Regions from separate parts of the Neorhizobium sp. DAR64860/K0K1 genome, predicted to be linked through region 3. Evidence: predicted binding sites of a transcription regulator. Region 3 holds the regulator's gene; each other region holds the start of a gene.
The links. Region 3 encodes LexA, which represses DNA repair genes until DNA is damaged. Its sites were predicted from a motif close to TGTTCNNNNTGTGTTCNG; they were not measured.
Positions count from the first base shown of each region.

Region 1: ACQY1J_RS17600 (ImuA family protein) is a predicted target of LexA. The motif match lies at 2,172-2,189, and genes of this name have one in related genera.
Region 2: ACQY1J_RS16830 (energy-coupling factor ABC transporter ATP-binding protein) is a predicted target of LexA. The motif match lies at 1,582-1,599, and genes of this name have one in related genera.
Region 4: ACQY1J_RS21055 (metallopeptidase family protein) is a predicted target of LexA. The motif match lies at 2,088-2,105, and genes of this name have one in related genera.

Region 1 is NZ_CP191459.1:2,670,210-2,673,957, reverse strand. Features, by position in the region: gene ACQY1J_RS17610 (MDR family MFS transporter) at 1-1,258, shown strand, start outside; gene ACQY1J_RS17605 (hypothetical protein) at 1,353-1,643, shown strand; gene ACQY1J_RS17600 (ImuA family protein) at 2,250-3,008, shown strand; gene ACQY1J_RS17595 (Y-family DNA polymerase) at 2,926-3,748, shown strand, end outside.
Region 2 is NZ_CP191459.1:2,499,259-2,503,006, forward strand. Features, by position in the region: gene glgB (1,4-alpha-glucan branching protein GlgB) at 1-299, shown strand, start outside; gene ACQY1J_RS16825 (winged helix-turn-helix domain-containing protein) at 355-1,545, opposite strand; gene ACQY1J_RS16830 (energy-coupling factor ABC transporter ATP-binding protein) at 1,656-2,333, shown strand; gene ACQY1J_RS16835 (CbiQ family ECF transporter T component) at 2,330-2,935, shown strand; gene ACQY1J_RS16840 (biotin transporter BioY) at 2,965-3,528, shown strand; gene ACQY1J_RS16845 (acyl-CoA thioesterase) at 3,533-3,748, opposite strand, start outside.
Region 3 is NZ_CP191459.1:1,759,506-1,763,253, reverse strand. Features, by position in the region: gene ACQY1J_RS13145 (ComEC/Rec2 family competence protein) at 1-1,346, shown strand, start outside; gene lexA (transcriptional repressor LexA) at 1,327-2,046, opposite strand; gene ACQY1J_RS13135 (VOC family protein) at 2,239-3,114, shown strand; gene kdsA (3-deoxy-8-phosphooctulonate synthase) at 3,119-3,748, shown strand, end outside.
Region 4 is NZ_CP191459.1:3,397,590-3,401,337, reverse strand. Features, by position in the region: gene ACQY1J_RS21075 (RNA pyrophosphohydrolase) at 1-343, shown strand, start outside; gene bfr (bacterioferritin) at 437-922, opposite strand; gene ACQY1J_RS21065 ((2Fe-2S)-binding protein) at 888-1,199, opposite strand; gene ACQY1J_RS21060 (hypothetical protein) at 1,295-1,762, opposite strand; gene ACQY1J_RS21055 (metallopeptidase family protein) at 2,240-2,677, shown strand; gene ACQY1J_RS21050 (DUF1737 domain-containing protein) at 2,712-2,918, opposite strand; gene ACQY1J_RS21045 (HpcH/HpaI aldolase/citrate lyase family protein) at 2,915-3,748, opposite strand, start outside.

The DNA of each region.
Region 1 (3,748 bases), 910 kb from region 3:
CTACGGGCGAAAGCCGATCGTGCTGGCTGGCATCGCCGTCTTCCTGGTCGCCTCCATCCTCTGCGGATTTGCCTGGTCGATGCCGTCGATGATTGCCTTCAGACTGCTCCAGGGCATCGGCGCCGGCGCCATTCAGCCCGTCGCTATGACGGTGGTGGCCGATCTCTTTCCGGGCAGCCAGCGTGGAAAGGTTCAGGGCTATCTGGCCAGCGTCTGGGCGCTCTCGGCCGTGGTTGGCCCGCTGCTCGGCAGCGTCATCATCCATAACCTGCCCTGGGCCTGGATCTTCTGGATCAACGTGCCGGTAGGTCTCGCCGCTGCCGCAGCGTTCATCCTGTTCTACCACGAGGAAAAGCACACCCGGACGGTCTCGATCGATATCCTGGGCGCCGTGCTGTTTGCCGTCTCCATCTCGGCGCTGATGATTGGCCTCACGGTCTCCGAGACCGGATTGTCGACGTCCGCGATCGTCTCCTTCGTCCTGTTCGCCGTGTCGCTTGCGCTGTTCATCTGGCAGGAGCGCCGCGTCGAAGAACCGATGGTCGCGCCGGATCTCTGGCTCTACCGGCCGATTGCGGCCGCCAACATCTCTGTCTTCTTCGCCTCCATGGCGATCATGGGGCTCACGACGTTCCTGCCCATGTATGTGCAGACCGTGCTCAACCAGTCGCCGCTGGTGGCGGGCTTTGCGCTGACCATGCTTCTCTTGGGATGGCCGTGCGGCGCAACGATCGCTTCGCGGAACTTCACCCGGTTCGGGCTGCGGCCGATCATGCTGGTGGGCGCCGTGTTCGTCCCCGTGGGAACCTTCCTCCTGACCCTGCTGACGCCATCCAGTTCGGCGGTGCTTGCGGGTGCCGGCTCGCTCGTCATGGGCTTCGGCATGGGCCTTCTCAATATCGGCGCACTGATCCTCACCCAGGGAAGCGTCGCGGCCTCGCAACGCGGCAGTGCCACGGCGTCGAACGTGTTTTCCCGCAACCTCGGCAGCACGCTGGGCGCGGCGATTCTCGGGGCGGTGCTGAGCTGGGGCCTGGTCCATACGACCAGCGGACAGGCGATCACGACCGACCAGCTGCGTGCTCTCCTGAACGGAACCGGTCTCGTGAGTGGCGATGCCGAAGCGGTTCGCCTTGCGCTGCAGGACGGCCTGCACGCGACCTTCCTGACCATGCTCCTGTTTGCCGTCCTGATCGTGCCCGCTTGCCTGTTCGTGCCCCGCGATGCCGTCCACAAGGACGAGCCCGTGCGGGCCTGAACCTTGAAATATGGCGCCAACATGCCCATTTCGCTGTGAACGGGGCCCTATCGGGACCGATATCGTCACAACGACTATTAAGGTGGGTGGCACGATGCAGCAGATGACAAAGACAATCCGGGACCTGACGATCGAGGAGCGCGAAGACGCGCTGATCACCATGGCGCACGCGCTTGAAGGCGCTGCCAGAGAAGCTCTCGTCGAAGGAAACCGCCAGTTCGCCGCGATCTCCGGCAACATGGCCGAAGCGATCTTCGTCAACGCCGATCAGCTCGCGCGCGATCACGTCGAGGAAGCCGAACAGGTTCTCGAACAGGCCGTCCAGATCATGGTCGAATATGAGGCCGAACACCCCTACCGGATCGTCAGCACCGCGATCCACTGAGGACGGCGGCACGGCGGGCGACGGGTAACCTTGCCTGCCTCCCGCATTCTATCGCAGCGGAGAAGACGCCACCTGATGCGGCAAGCCTTCACTGGTCTCCTATACAAAACGTCTGACATTGAACGCCTGCAAATCCAACGTCGAGTTCCTCGGCGATGGCACAGATGGTAGCGTTGTGCTCCTTGGTGTCTGCGGGAATGGGAAAGAGCCAAAGGGCGGCGGCTCGTGGGCGGATGGCCGCAGACGGCCATAGTCCCGCATGAGCGCGAGTGTTCATCCCTTAGGCTCTGCCACACATCGCCGAGCCACTCTGTTACATTCTTGATATGCAGATTGGCGATTTGAGAACGGAAAGTTCTCACGGTTTTCGTGTCGCCCTAGCTAAGATCAAGAACATGCAAAAAATCTCAAGCACTCCATCAAGCCTCTCAAGCCGCCTACAAAGCTGATTCAGAACGATGAATCTTCACCGGCGCTAAAATGCCGAGAGTTATCCCGTTCTGACCCCGCTTGACTCTTCTGTCGTGGCGGAACAGAAACAGAACGCCAGCATTCTTTGGGACATGAAGTCCTGTGCAACGCGAACCTTGAGGAGGGCCGTGAACGATGTCGTATGCCCCTGCCTCAAGGCTTGTCGAGGAACTGAGAGACCGGATTGCGCATCTGGAAGGCAGCGTGTCGCGCAAGGCGCTTGTGCTGCCCTTCGGGGTGCCTGACGTCGACGAGCGATTGCCGGGCGGGGGGCTTGCCTATGGCGCATTGCATGAAATTGCAGGTGGCGGGGCGGGTACAATCGATGGTGCCGCGGCCGCCCTGTTTGCGGCAGGTATTGCGGCCCGGGCCAAGGGAAAGGTTCTCTGGTGCCTGACCCGGCCGGATCTCTTTGCGCCGGCGCTGTCGCAGGCCGGGCTTCACCCCGATCGCGTCATCTATTGCGAAGCCGATAAGGAGGAGGACGTGCTTGCCTCGATGGAAGAGGGGCTGTCCTTCGGGGGATTGGCGGCCGTCGTCGGGGAACTGGTGAGGCTGCCGATGACCGCGTCGCGGCGTCTTCAACTGGCTGCCGAGAAGACGGGGACGCTCGGCCTGGTCGTCCGGCGCTGGCGACGGCAGACGGAGGCCTCCGACTACGGTCAGCCGACGGCGTCCACAACACGCTGGAGGATCAGCACCCTGCCGTCCGAGCCGCTTCCTGTCGCCGGCGTGGGACGGGCGAGGTGGCTGGCGGAATTGATGCGGGTAAAGGCGGGGCAATGTGCCGAGTTTGAGTTAGGAGCCTGCGATGCCGAGGGTCGTGTCTGTTTACTTCCCCTATCTAGCAACGGATCGGATACGTCGGCATGGCGAGGAAGCCGTGTCGGTTGACCAGCCGCTGGTCGTGGTCTCGCGCAGCGGCTCGAAACGCTGGATATCGGCAGCCGATACGGCTGCCCGCAAGCTGGGCCTCAAAGTCGGCATGGCTGCCAGCAAGGCACAGGCGATGATTGGCAACCTTCATATGGTGGACGCCGATCCCGTTGCCGACGCCGCAGCCGTCGAGCGCCTGGCGCTATGGGCGCTTCGTCAATACAGCCCCGTCGTTGCCGTGGATGGAACGGATGGCATCGTCATGGATACCGAAGGTGCCGATCACCTTCAGGGTGGTGAAGAGCTGCTGATCTCCGGCGTTGTCAACGGTCTCCGCGGCAAGGGCCTGACGGCACGTGCCGCTGTCGCCGATACCTGGGGTGCGGCGCATGCACTGGCGCGACTGACGACGAACGAAACGACGGTGGTGCCGCGCGGTGATGTCACCAAGGCCGTGATCGGACTTCCAATCCACTGTCTGCGGCTTGCGGCAGATACGATCCAGGCATTGCGCATCCTGGGTATCGAGACGGTGGGAGAGCTGTCGGCACTGCCGCGTGCGCCGTTGACACTGCGATTTGGTCCGGAGGTCGGACGCCGTCTCGATCAGCTCTTCGGCCGTCTCGCAGAACCCATCGATCCGTTGCGCACGCCGGATCTGGTCGAGGTGGCGCGCAATTTCCAGGAGCCCATCGGTGCGCCCGATACGATTGCAAAATACGTCCGCCGGCTGGTGGCGCAACTGACGGCAAAGCTAG
Region 2 (3,748 bases), 740 kb from region 3:
CCGTGTCCGACGATGCGGAAAACTCCGTTACCGCGATGCTGCGCCTGTCGCAGGATCGGCAGTCGGCAATCATCGTCGCTTCCAACATGACGCCGGTGCCGCGGCACGGCTACCGGATCGGCGTGCCGTTCGAAGGGCGCTGGGAAGTGGTGCTGAATACCGATGCCGCGATCTACGGCGGAACGAATTTCGGCCAGACCGAAGCCTGGACCGAAAACCAGTCGGCGCATGGCAAGACAGCGTCCGTCGCTCTCGACATCCCGCCACTGGCGACGGTGTATCTGCGGTGGCGGGGTTAATCCCCCGGCATCGCCCGGATTAGGCGCTTCCAAGAGATGAAACGGCTGACGGGACCTAGTCCCGCCAGCCGTCTCGATAGACGACCTTGTCCACGCCGGCAAACCGCCCTACCCGCTGCAACTCGGCATCGAGCTTGGCCAGCCTGCCTGCGGATGCCCGAACACCCTTTTCCAGCCACAGCCGCTTGACATCAAGCACACCCGTTTTGCGCTCCGCCTTCATGTCGATGCGACCGATCATGCGGTCGCCTTCCAGAAGCGGAAAGACGTAATAGCCGTATTGCCGCTTCGGCTCGGGCACGAAGACCTCTATGCGGTAGAAGAAATCGAACAGCCGCACCGCCCGGTCGCGGTTGCGCAGGAGCGGATCGAAGGGGCTCAGCACCCTCACCCGTGCCGGTGGGTCTGGGATATCACCGAGGTTCTCGGGAAAGCCTGCAAAGGCAAAGCAGGCGCGCGGTCGGCTGCCGTCGGCGGCTTCGATCAGGACTTCGACGAGTTCGTCGCGATGGGATTTCACCCAGTCCCTCGCCTCTTCCGGCGTGACGATATCCCAGAAGGCGGCCAGTTCTCCCGATGTGGCAAAGCCAAGCTTTTCCATCGCGCTGCGGCAGGCCCAATCGATGAAGTCCTCGTGGCTGACATCCGGTTCGTGATGGTGGGCGGCAATAACGCGCTCGGTCAGATCGTAGATCTTCTGGAAATTCACCCGGCCTGCAATCGAAAGCTTGCCGGTGTGCCAGTAATATTCGAGCGCCGTCTTGTTCGGGTGCCAGTTCCACCAGCCGCCGGACTTGTGATCCTCCATCTTCATGTCGCGCGACATGATCGCGCCGTTTTCCGAAATGTGCCGGAACGTGTCCTCGAAGGCGGAATCGAAACTCTCGCCATGCCATTTGCGCCAGCGCTCGGCGAGGATCGGTTCGCGGCGGCGGAAGCGGTGCTTCCAGTAGCGGAACAGACGCGCCGGAATGATCGAGGCGTCGTGGGTCCAGTGTTCGAACAGCTCGCCGTCTTTTTCCAAGAGCGACGTCAGGTGTTCGCGCCGATAGGTCTGGTTGCGCGAAAACAGGATCATGTGATGGGCGCGCTCTACGGTGGCGATACTATCCACCTGGACGAAGCCCAGATCATCGATCAGTTGCAGAAGACCGGCCTTGTTGAGCGCACGGGTCGGCGGTGCAGAAAGCTGCTGCCGTTCGATGAAAATCCATCTTGCGCGGGCATTGTTGATCAGAATCGCCATGGCAACGAGACTAGGGCGACAGTGGACCGGATGCAATGTTCACTTTTCATTCCGCCTTCCCGCTCTGCTCCCGCCGCGATATAGACCGTTCCAGCAACCGAGGACCGGCATTGGACATCCATTTCGACAAGGCCGAAGCCCGTTTCGACGGGCGCGTCACGCTGCATCCGCTGACAGTGCGGCTGACCGAGCGGCGTATCGGCGTGATCGGCCTCAACGGCTCCGGCAAGACGACGTTTGCGCGGATGATCAACGGGCTCGTCTCTCCCGCAAACGGTAGCGTCGTCGTCAACGGCTTCGATACGAAGGCAGACACCGACCGCGCCCGCAGCCAAGTGGGTTTCATCTTCCAGAACCCGCAGAACCAGATCATCCTGCCGATCCTGAAGGAAGACATCGCGCTTGGCCTGACGCCGCGCAAGCTTTCGAAAGCCGAGATCGAGGCGCGCACGACGGCGATCCTCAAGCGCTTCGGCATCGGCCATCTTGCCGACCGGCGCTCGCACGAGCTTTCCGGCGGCGAGCTGCAACTCGCGGCCTTTGCCTCGGTTCTGGTGACGGAACCGGACATTTTGATCATGGACGAGCCGACCAACCAGCTGGACCTCAAGAACCGCAACCTGGTGGCTCGAACGATCAGCGAGCTCCCCGAAAACGTCATCGTGCTGACCCACGACCTCGATCTCATCGCGGGCTTCGAGCGGGTTCTGTTGTTTGACAACGGCCGGCTTGCCGGCGACGGAAACGCTGCCGAGATCATCGCCCGTTACCGCGAGCTTGCCGCATGAAGACGCTTTACGTGGACGGCAGCGGCTTTCTGCACCGGCTTTCGGCCCGCGCGAAGCTTGTGCTGCTGGCTGCCGCAAGCCTTGCTCTGTTCCTGATCCAGTCGCCGTTAGTGCTTGGCGTCGGTGCGGTCGCCAGCGGCCTGCTTTTCGGTTCGCTGCGAATCGAATGGCGGCAAACATGGCTGCGGCTGCGGGTTCTTTTCCTCACCATCGCAGCCGTTGCGCTGTTCACGCTGGTTTTCAACAGCCCTGTCGAGGCCGTCAGCGTGTTTTTCCGGCTCTCGGCGCTGGCGCTTCTTGCGTCCGCGGTGACGGCCACGACTACTACCGGCGATTTTATTACGGAAGTGACATTTGCGGCTTTGCCGCTTGAAAAGCTCGGGCTTGTAAAAGCTGCGGATATCGGCCTGTCGATCGGCCTTGTGCTGCGCTTCATTCCGGAAATCCTGCTGCGTCACCAGGCCATCCGCGATGCCCATATCGCGCGAGGGTTGCGCCCTCGAACCCTCTCCATCATCGTCCCGCTGATCATCCTCACATTGAAGAATGCCGACGAGATTGCCAGCGCAATTGACGCCCGGGCAATCCGTGCGCAGAAGTGATACAGATTCAGTCGTCAAGGAATAGCTATTTGCCTACTCGTGATCTCGTTCTGGCCGCCCTGTTTGCCGCTATCATCATCGTGCTGGGACTGGTGCCGCCGGTCATGCTCGGTTTCATTCCCGTCCCCATCACGGCGCAATCGCTCGGCGTGATGCTGGCCGGCGTCGTGCTCGGCGCCAAGCGCGGCACGATCGCGGTCCTCCTGGTCCTGGTGCTTGCAGCGATCGGTCTGCCGGTTCTGTCCGGCGGCCGCGGCGGCCTTGCCGTCTTCATGGCGCCGACGACCGGTTATCTGATCGGCTGGGTGTTTGCCGCGATGGTAACCGGATATCTGTCGCAGATCATGGTGGGTCGCGACCAGGCGGGGCTGGTGCAGGGCGTGAACTTCTTTATCGCAGCCCTGATGGGCGGCGTGATCGTGCTTTACGGGATCGGCATCACCTATCTGGCGCTGATCACCGGCATGGGCTTCGTCAAAGCGTTTCTCGGCTCGCTCGCTTTCATTCCGGGCGACGTCCTGAAGGCTGTGATTGCGGCGCTCGCCGGTCGGGCCGTGATGGCAGGCTATCCGCTGCTGCCGCAGCGCGCGTAAGCGGTCAGTCGAGGAACTGATACAGCCAGTCGCGCAGGTCTTCGGGCAGCGCGGCCGGCGTCCGGGTTTCCGGATCGCATGCGGACCAGACGATTTCGGCTTCGGCCACCTCATCGCTGCCGCGCGTGAAGCGGACGATAAAGCCTGCGGACTTGCCGCCGATCTTGCTCACTCCGACATGGGTATGGACGAGATCGCCGAGCTTCAGCGGCATGTGATA
Region 3 (3,748 bases):
CCGTGCTCGTCGATCGACCCTCCATCAGCCTTCGCAACGTCGCCCTTTCGGCAATCATCATCCTCGCCATCTCGCCGTCGGAGATTTTGGGTCCGAGTTTCCAGATGTCGTTTGCGGCAACCGCGGCACTGGTGGCAGGGTTCGCCCTCTGGACGCGATATTTCGCGAAAGGTAAGGAGGATACAAAAGGTAGCAACCGGTGGATAACGGGTGTCGCGGCGACGTTCCATTTCATTGCCGGGATCGTGGTGACGTCGCTGATCGGCAGTACTTCGACGTCGATCTATTCGATCGAGCATTTCCACCATCTGACCACCTACGGCCTCGCGGCCAATCTCGCGGCCATGCCGATCATTTCCTTCGTGGTGATGCCGGCAGGGCTTGTTGGCATGTTGCTGATGCCGTTCGGGCTGGATGCTCCCTTTCTGTTCATCATGGGCGAGGGGCTGCGGATCGTCATTCGCATTGCCGAGATCGTTGCCGCATGGGGCGGCGATATTGCCATCGGCCGGCAGAACCCTCTTTTCCTGCCGCTGGCGACGGCAGGCTTTCTGCTTCTGACGCTGCTGCGCACGCCGCTGAGGCTGACAGGCGCGCTGTTCATGGCGGTGGCTTTGCTCTTTGCGGTCCGCTCAGGCTCGGCGCCGAGGCCTGATATCGTCATATCCGAAGACGGCGCGTCAGTGGGACTGATCCAGGATGACAAGATCACCCTCAATCGAACCCGGCCGCCGGGATTTATCTACGATCAATGGCGGCGAGCGCTGGTGCTTGAGACCGGAGAACAACCGCTCGCCTTGCCGGTTCTTGCCTCTTCGGAACCAGCGCGAGGTGCCAGCCTTGCGAAAAGTGATGACAGACGACCTAGACCACATTCGCGACCGGATTTGACGCGCCGGGAAATCGAATATGTCAGGGGCTTTCTTCAAGCATTCACGCCCGGACGATTTGCCTGTCTGCCGAAAATCCTGTGCGCGGCGCAGACTGCTCAGGACATCCGGATCGTCACTGTCGAAGACAACCGATACACCGATCTTGCCTGCGATTTCGGTCGGATCATCGTCTCGCCCGGCGCACGCTTCGATACTTGCCGCTCCGGCGCCTTGCTTCTCAGCGGGCGGACGTTGCGCCGGACTGGCGCACTGGAAATCACCATTATTCCGAACGCGACAGCGCCAGACATCAAGATTACGGCGGCGATGCGAGACAGCGCACAGACCTCAAGCCGTCCGTGGACCGTCCACCGGTTCTATGACTGGCGAACGCGACAATTCGACTTTGGCATCCCGGAGGCTGTTGCTGCGCATCTCCGGGATAACAGCGTTCTTAATGATAGCGGCGAATAAGGCCGACAAGCTTGCCCTGGACCTTCACCCGGTCGGGCGGGAAGATGCGGGTCTCGTAAGCGGGGTTCGCCGCTTCCAGCGCGATCGATGCACCCTTGCGGCGGAACCGCTTCAGGGTCGCTTCTTCCTCATCGACCAGGGCAACGATGATATCGCCCGGACTTGCGGTGCTGGCATTCTTGATGATGACGGTATCACCATCGAGGATGCCGGCATCGATCATCGAATCGCCCTTCACTTCGAGCGCGTAATGATCGCCGGAACCCAGCATCTCGATCGGAACGGCGATGTCGTGGGTGTTGTTCTGGATCGCGGAGATCGGCACGCCGGCAGCGATTCGACCCATGACCGGAATGTTTGTCGAGAACGGATTGTCCGCCATGACCGGCGCCGGCTTCTGAGCGACGACCGGTTGCGTTTTGCCGAGGCTTCCCTCGATGACACTGGGAGAAAATCCCCGTCGCGGATGAAGGTTCGCCACATAGGCGTCAGGCAGCTTGATCACTTCGAGCGCGCGTGCTCTGTTCGGCAGACGGCGAATAAAGCCACGCTCCTCGAGCGCGGTGATCAGCCTATGGATGCCGGACTTCGATGCAAGGTCGAGAGCGTCCTTCATTTCGTCAAACGACGGCGGCACGCCTGATTCTTTCATCCGCTCGTGGATGAACAGAAGTAACTCCTGTTGCTTGCGTGTCAGCATGGACGGGACCCTCAGAATTGGAAACAAATGCAGAACGGACGCTATATGTTCTATCTGTGTTCCGCAAGCCCCAAATTTCTGCTCAAGAATAGTCTCATTTCAGCGTTCGATCACGTATTCAGTTCGTGCGCAGCACTTGCCGAGTTTCCCGCGATAGCCAATGTTCTGCGGAATAAGACTTTGGGGGTGTAAGTGGGTAACAAGTCAGTCGATCATTTGGTTCTGCCCGTTGCAGATCTGGCGTCAGCGCGGGGGAGGTTGACCGCTCTCGGCTTTACTGTGGCACCTGAAGGTGTTCACCCTTTCGGCACAGCCAATGCCTGCATATTCTTCGCGGATGGCTCGTACCTCGAGCCACTGGCCATTGTTAACCGTCGGCAAGCCTCGCTTGCGGCAAAACGAGGCAACGTGTTCACCGATCGCGACATCCGCTTTCGCGGCCAGCGGAAAAGGGAAGGTCTATCGGCGGTGGTCGTCGGGACGCAGGATGCATCGGCCGATCATAGCCGTTTTGTGGACGGGCACATGTCTGCGGGCGAGATGCTTCAGTTCTCCCGCCCGATGCAGTTGCCCGATGGTGGGGAGAGCGAAGTCTCATTCCGTCTGGCGTTCGCGGCAGTCCCCGAGGTCGATGACATCTTGCTGTTTTCCTGCCAGCGCATGGCCGCATTACCGGCAGATCGCGGTGGTCTTGATGAGCACGCAAACGCCGTTACAGGCCTTCGAGAGATCGTCTTTTCTGCAGATGACCCGCTGGAGTTTCTGCCGCTTTTCGAAACCGTGTTCGAGACTCAGCCCGAGCAAGGGAAAGACGGTCTGCGGATCGAAGCTGCCAATGCCAGCATCCGCATTCAATCCAACGACACGTTCAGCGACGAGTTCCGGTCTTCGATGAAGCCCTTGTTATCGTCGCGCCTCGCTGCGCGCGGGATCATCTTTAAGACCACCGATCTCGCCGTGACAGAGATCACCCTTGCTGCTAATGACGTCGCATTCATCCGCAGGGATGGCCGCGTGATCGTGTCGGCAGCCCCGGGGCAAGGTGTGGTTTTCGGTTTCGAGGAATAGTGAAATGACAGTCTCCGCCAATTCTGAAGTGTCCGTGGGCGAGGGGAGTTCGAAAGTCGTTTTTTCCAACACGGCAAAGCTCTCGCTGATTGCCGGTCCCTGTCAGATGGAAAGCCGTGATCACGCCTTCATGATCGCGGGTACGCTTGTCGAACTCTGCAAGAAGCTCGGCATCGGCCTCGTCTACAAATCCTCCTTCGACAAGGCCAACCGCACGTCGATCTCCGGCAAGCGCGGCATCGGCTTGGACAACGCGATGGCAATCTTTGCCGATCTCAAGAAGGAATACGGCTTTCCGGTTCTGACCGACATCCACACGGAAGAGCAGTGCGGCCTCGTGGCCAATACGATCGATATCCTGCAGATCCCCGCCTTCCTGTCGCGCCAGACCGACTTGCTCGTCGCGGCCGCAAAGACGGGTTGCGCCATCAACGTGAAGAAGGGCCAGTTCCTGGCGCCCTGGGACATGAAGAACGTTCAGGCGAAGTTCCTCGAAAGCGGCAATCCGAATGTGATGCTGTGCGAGCGCGGCGCCTCGTTCGGCTATAATACGCTTGTCTCCGACATGCGTTCGCTGCCGATCATGGCGTCTCTCGGAAGCCCTGTCATCTTCGATGCGACCCATTCCGTTCAG
Region 4 (3,748 bases), 1.6 Mb from region 3:
CCTGCCCGCCGCCTATCGTGAACTGTACGAAGAAACGGGCATGCGTTCCGTCGCGCTGCTTGCCGAAGCCGGCGAGTGGATCAATTACGATCTTCCGGAACACCTGATCGGTATCGGACTGAAGGGAAAGTATCGCGGCCAGACGCAGCGCTGGTTTGCCTTCCGCTTTGACGGCGATGAAAGCGAGATCGCCATCAACCCGCCGCCGGGCGGCCATACGGCTGAATTCGATGCCTGGGAATGGAAGCCGATGCAGGATCTGCCCGGCCTGATCGTGCCGTTCAAGCGCGCGGTCTATGACAGGGTCGTCGCCGAATTTGCCCACCTCGCGCCGGCAGGCTGATTGCACGTCCGGTTAGCGCTGGTCGGATAAAGCAAAGCCCGGTGAAAGCATCTTCCACCGGGCTCGAGCGATAGAGTGTCGATGATTTGAGCTTTACTCAGCGGAGTCGGCTGATTCCGCGTTGAGCTGCCCGTATCTCTCTTCGCCGATCTTCGAGAGAAGTTCGAGCTGCGTTTCCAGGAAGTCGATATGACCTTCCTCATCCATCAGCAGCTGTTCGAAAAGCTTCATGGAGACATAGTCGCCGGCGGCGTGACAGATATCACGCGACGCCTTGTAGGCGGTGCGGGCATCGTATTCGCCAGCCAGATCGGCTTCGAGAACTTCCTTGACGTTCTGGCCGATGCGAAGCGGTGCCAGCGTCTGAAGGTTCGGATGACCCTCGAGAAAGATGATGCGGTCGATCAGGCGATCGGCATGCTGCATCTCTTCGATGGATTCGGCCCTCTCCTTCTTGGCAAGCTTGGTAAAACCCCAATCATGCAGGAGACGATAGTGCAGCCAGTATTGGTTCACAGCGCCAAGTTCGAGGAAGAGTGCCTCGTTAAGCCGCTCGATGACCTGTAAGTCGCCTTTCAATGTCCGCTCTCCTGTTTTCTTCGTGGAGTTGTTTCAAGCGCGACATATAGACGATCACGTCAGCTTCCGTCGAGTGCCGCTGGGCGTGATATTCCTCAGTGGTCTTGATGATCAGATCGACGACATTGGGAAAGCAACCGCAGCAACGGCCGCGTTTTTCCATCGCATGGTAGACCTTGACGGGAACGATAAGCTGCCAACAGTCCTCAGTGAGGAGTTGGATGATCGTATCCTTGATCTCCCTTTCGGTGATGTAATTGCAACTGCAAACCAGCATTTTGGATCGACCTGGAGAACATTGACCTCGATACAGACTTTTTGCAAAAGAGGACAAGCGATGTCAAGAAAGAATCCAGCCCGGTAATTGACATATCATAACCCCCTTATCAACGATCCGTGATCGGAGGCAGTGATGCCTAACCGGCTGCTGTGTCGCTGCGATATCTCTGAAAAGGCTCGGACGTCACTCGATCGAAACAACGCGCCGCCATAAGTTCCGTCCGCGGCAGAAGCAGAATCGCTCCACACGCCCGGAAAAGATGCGAGTGTCCCTTTGACGTCGAAACCCATCTGACGGAGTCTGTGGGAGGCATTGCCGAGCAAGCCCTGCTCTCCGCCACCGTAATCCGCACAGCCCGTGATATCCAGAGAGAGCCCGTTGCGCCCTTCTAGCGTCACCAGTGGCGTATATCGGTCGCACCAGTCGGAGAGCGCCATCAGAAGCGCCGCGTCGGCATCATCGTCTTCGTCCATCACGTCGAGCTCCGGAAAGATCGCTCGCGCTTCTGAAACGCCCTGCCCCAGCTTCAGGTTAAGGCGTTCGGCGGCCGCGTCGAGCACTGTCAGGCACATCCTGTTGGCGTGGCGCCCGGCAAAGACGATCGGTGGATGGTCGTGATGGCGGGAAGACCGCCAGTCCATACCCCAGCGGCGGCGCGCGATTCTGTCTGTTGACAGACGCGGGAACACGAGTGTCAGAATACGCCTCTGTCCATGCGCCAGAGGGGATCGAAAACAGGCGGTCACGCGGGTTCCAATCGAGACCAGACAAGAGCATCAGGAGCAAGCTCGCCAACCGCTTTCCGTCTCCGAGATCGGCTTGCGCAGGGCAAAAGTCTCTCCCGCGCCCAGGCACCTTTGGCCATGGCGTTAACTCCATCGATAATGTTCGCTTTATGTTCTTATGGATTCCAGACAAGTGGCAAAGAGTCAACAGCTGCCGATCAGGAATCTTTTCCTCTAAAAGCTATCGCAATGATTCTTTTCTCGAAATAGCTGCTTCAGGTATTATATGTGCCTGAGTTGGAAGGAGATCCCATGGCCCGCATTGACCAGACCGATGATTGGCAGGATCGCCATGCGCCGACGATCAGCACGTTCGAGTCGCTGGCATTAGAAGCCTACAGCCACCTTCCGGACGAATTCCGCAAACTTACAACGAACCTCACCATTGAGGTCGAAGAATTTCCGGACGACGACGTTTTCGAAGACATGGCGCTGGAAACGCCGTTCGACCTTCTGGGCCTGTTCGAAGGACGTGGCATTTCGGAACGGTTTACGGTCGAAACCGGCGAACTGCCCAATCGCATCCGGCTCTATCGCCGGCCTATCCTCGATTACTGGGCGGAGAATGAGGAAACGCTGGGCGATATCATCACCCACGTCCTTATCCACGAGATCGGCCATCACTTCGGCCTGAGTGACGACGACATGGAGCGCATCGAGGCGAGCGCCGAGGAAGCAAGCCAGCGCTGATCCAGCGCTGGCCGACACACCTCGGCCTAGCTTTTTACTGCTCGCCGAGCTTCATGTCGGGGCTGTATTCCTTGCCTTCTACGGTCTTCATCACGGCCTGGCCGCAATGCATCTCGCCCGTCTTGCCGTTGAAGGCGTAGCTTGGCGAACCGGAGAGTTCCCAGCCCTTGTTCAGCGCCGCCGTCACCCGGTGACAAAAGGCGGCATCGTCAGGACCGGTGATGAAACGATATACTTTCATGGCTTTCTCTTTCTGTTGGCGATGACCGCCGCGCTGGCGACGAGCTTTTCCGCATCTTCGAGATGCAGACGCTCGACCATGCGACCGTCGAGGTTGATGACGTTGAGCGTTTCGGCTCCCGGCTGGCGGAAGGCCTCGATGATGGCGCGCGCCTCTTCAAGCGCATCATCATCAGGACCGAAATGACGGTTGGCCGCGTCGATCTGCGCCGGATGGATCAGCATCTTGCCTGAAAATCCCATGGCGCGGCCCTGGGCGCACTCGGCTTCGAACGCGGCTTCGTCCTTGAAATCGTTAAACACGCTGTCGATCACATCGACACCATAGGCCCTGCCCGCCAGCACGACCTGCATCAACCAGGGTATGAGATTGGCCCGCCCCGGTTGCGGCAAAACACCCGTTGCCTTGCGAAGATCGTTGAGCCCCACGACGAGGCATTTGATCCGTCCGCCCACGCTCGAGATTTCGGCGGCGTTGAGGACGCCGAGGGGCGTTTCGATCATCGCCCAGATAGAGACCCTCTCCGGCACGCCCGACTGAGAAAGACGCTCGGCGATCACCCGAACGTCGTCCGCATGCTCAACCTTGGGAATGACCACCGCATCCGGCAGAAGTTCGACGATGAGCTCGAGATCCGCAGGACCGAATTCGCTTGTGAGTGGATTGATCCGGATAGCCGTCTCGAGACCATCGGAATTCAGCTCGGCAAAGCTTCTGCGGAGGTTATCCCGCGCTTCCGCCTTCTGTCCGGAGGCCACGGAATCCTCCAGATCGAAAATCACGCCGTCGCAGTCGAGCTGCGGGATTTTCGAAAGCGCACGGGTGTTGCT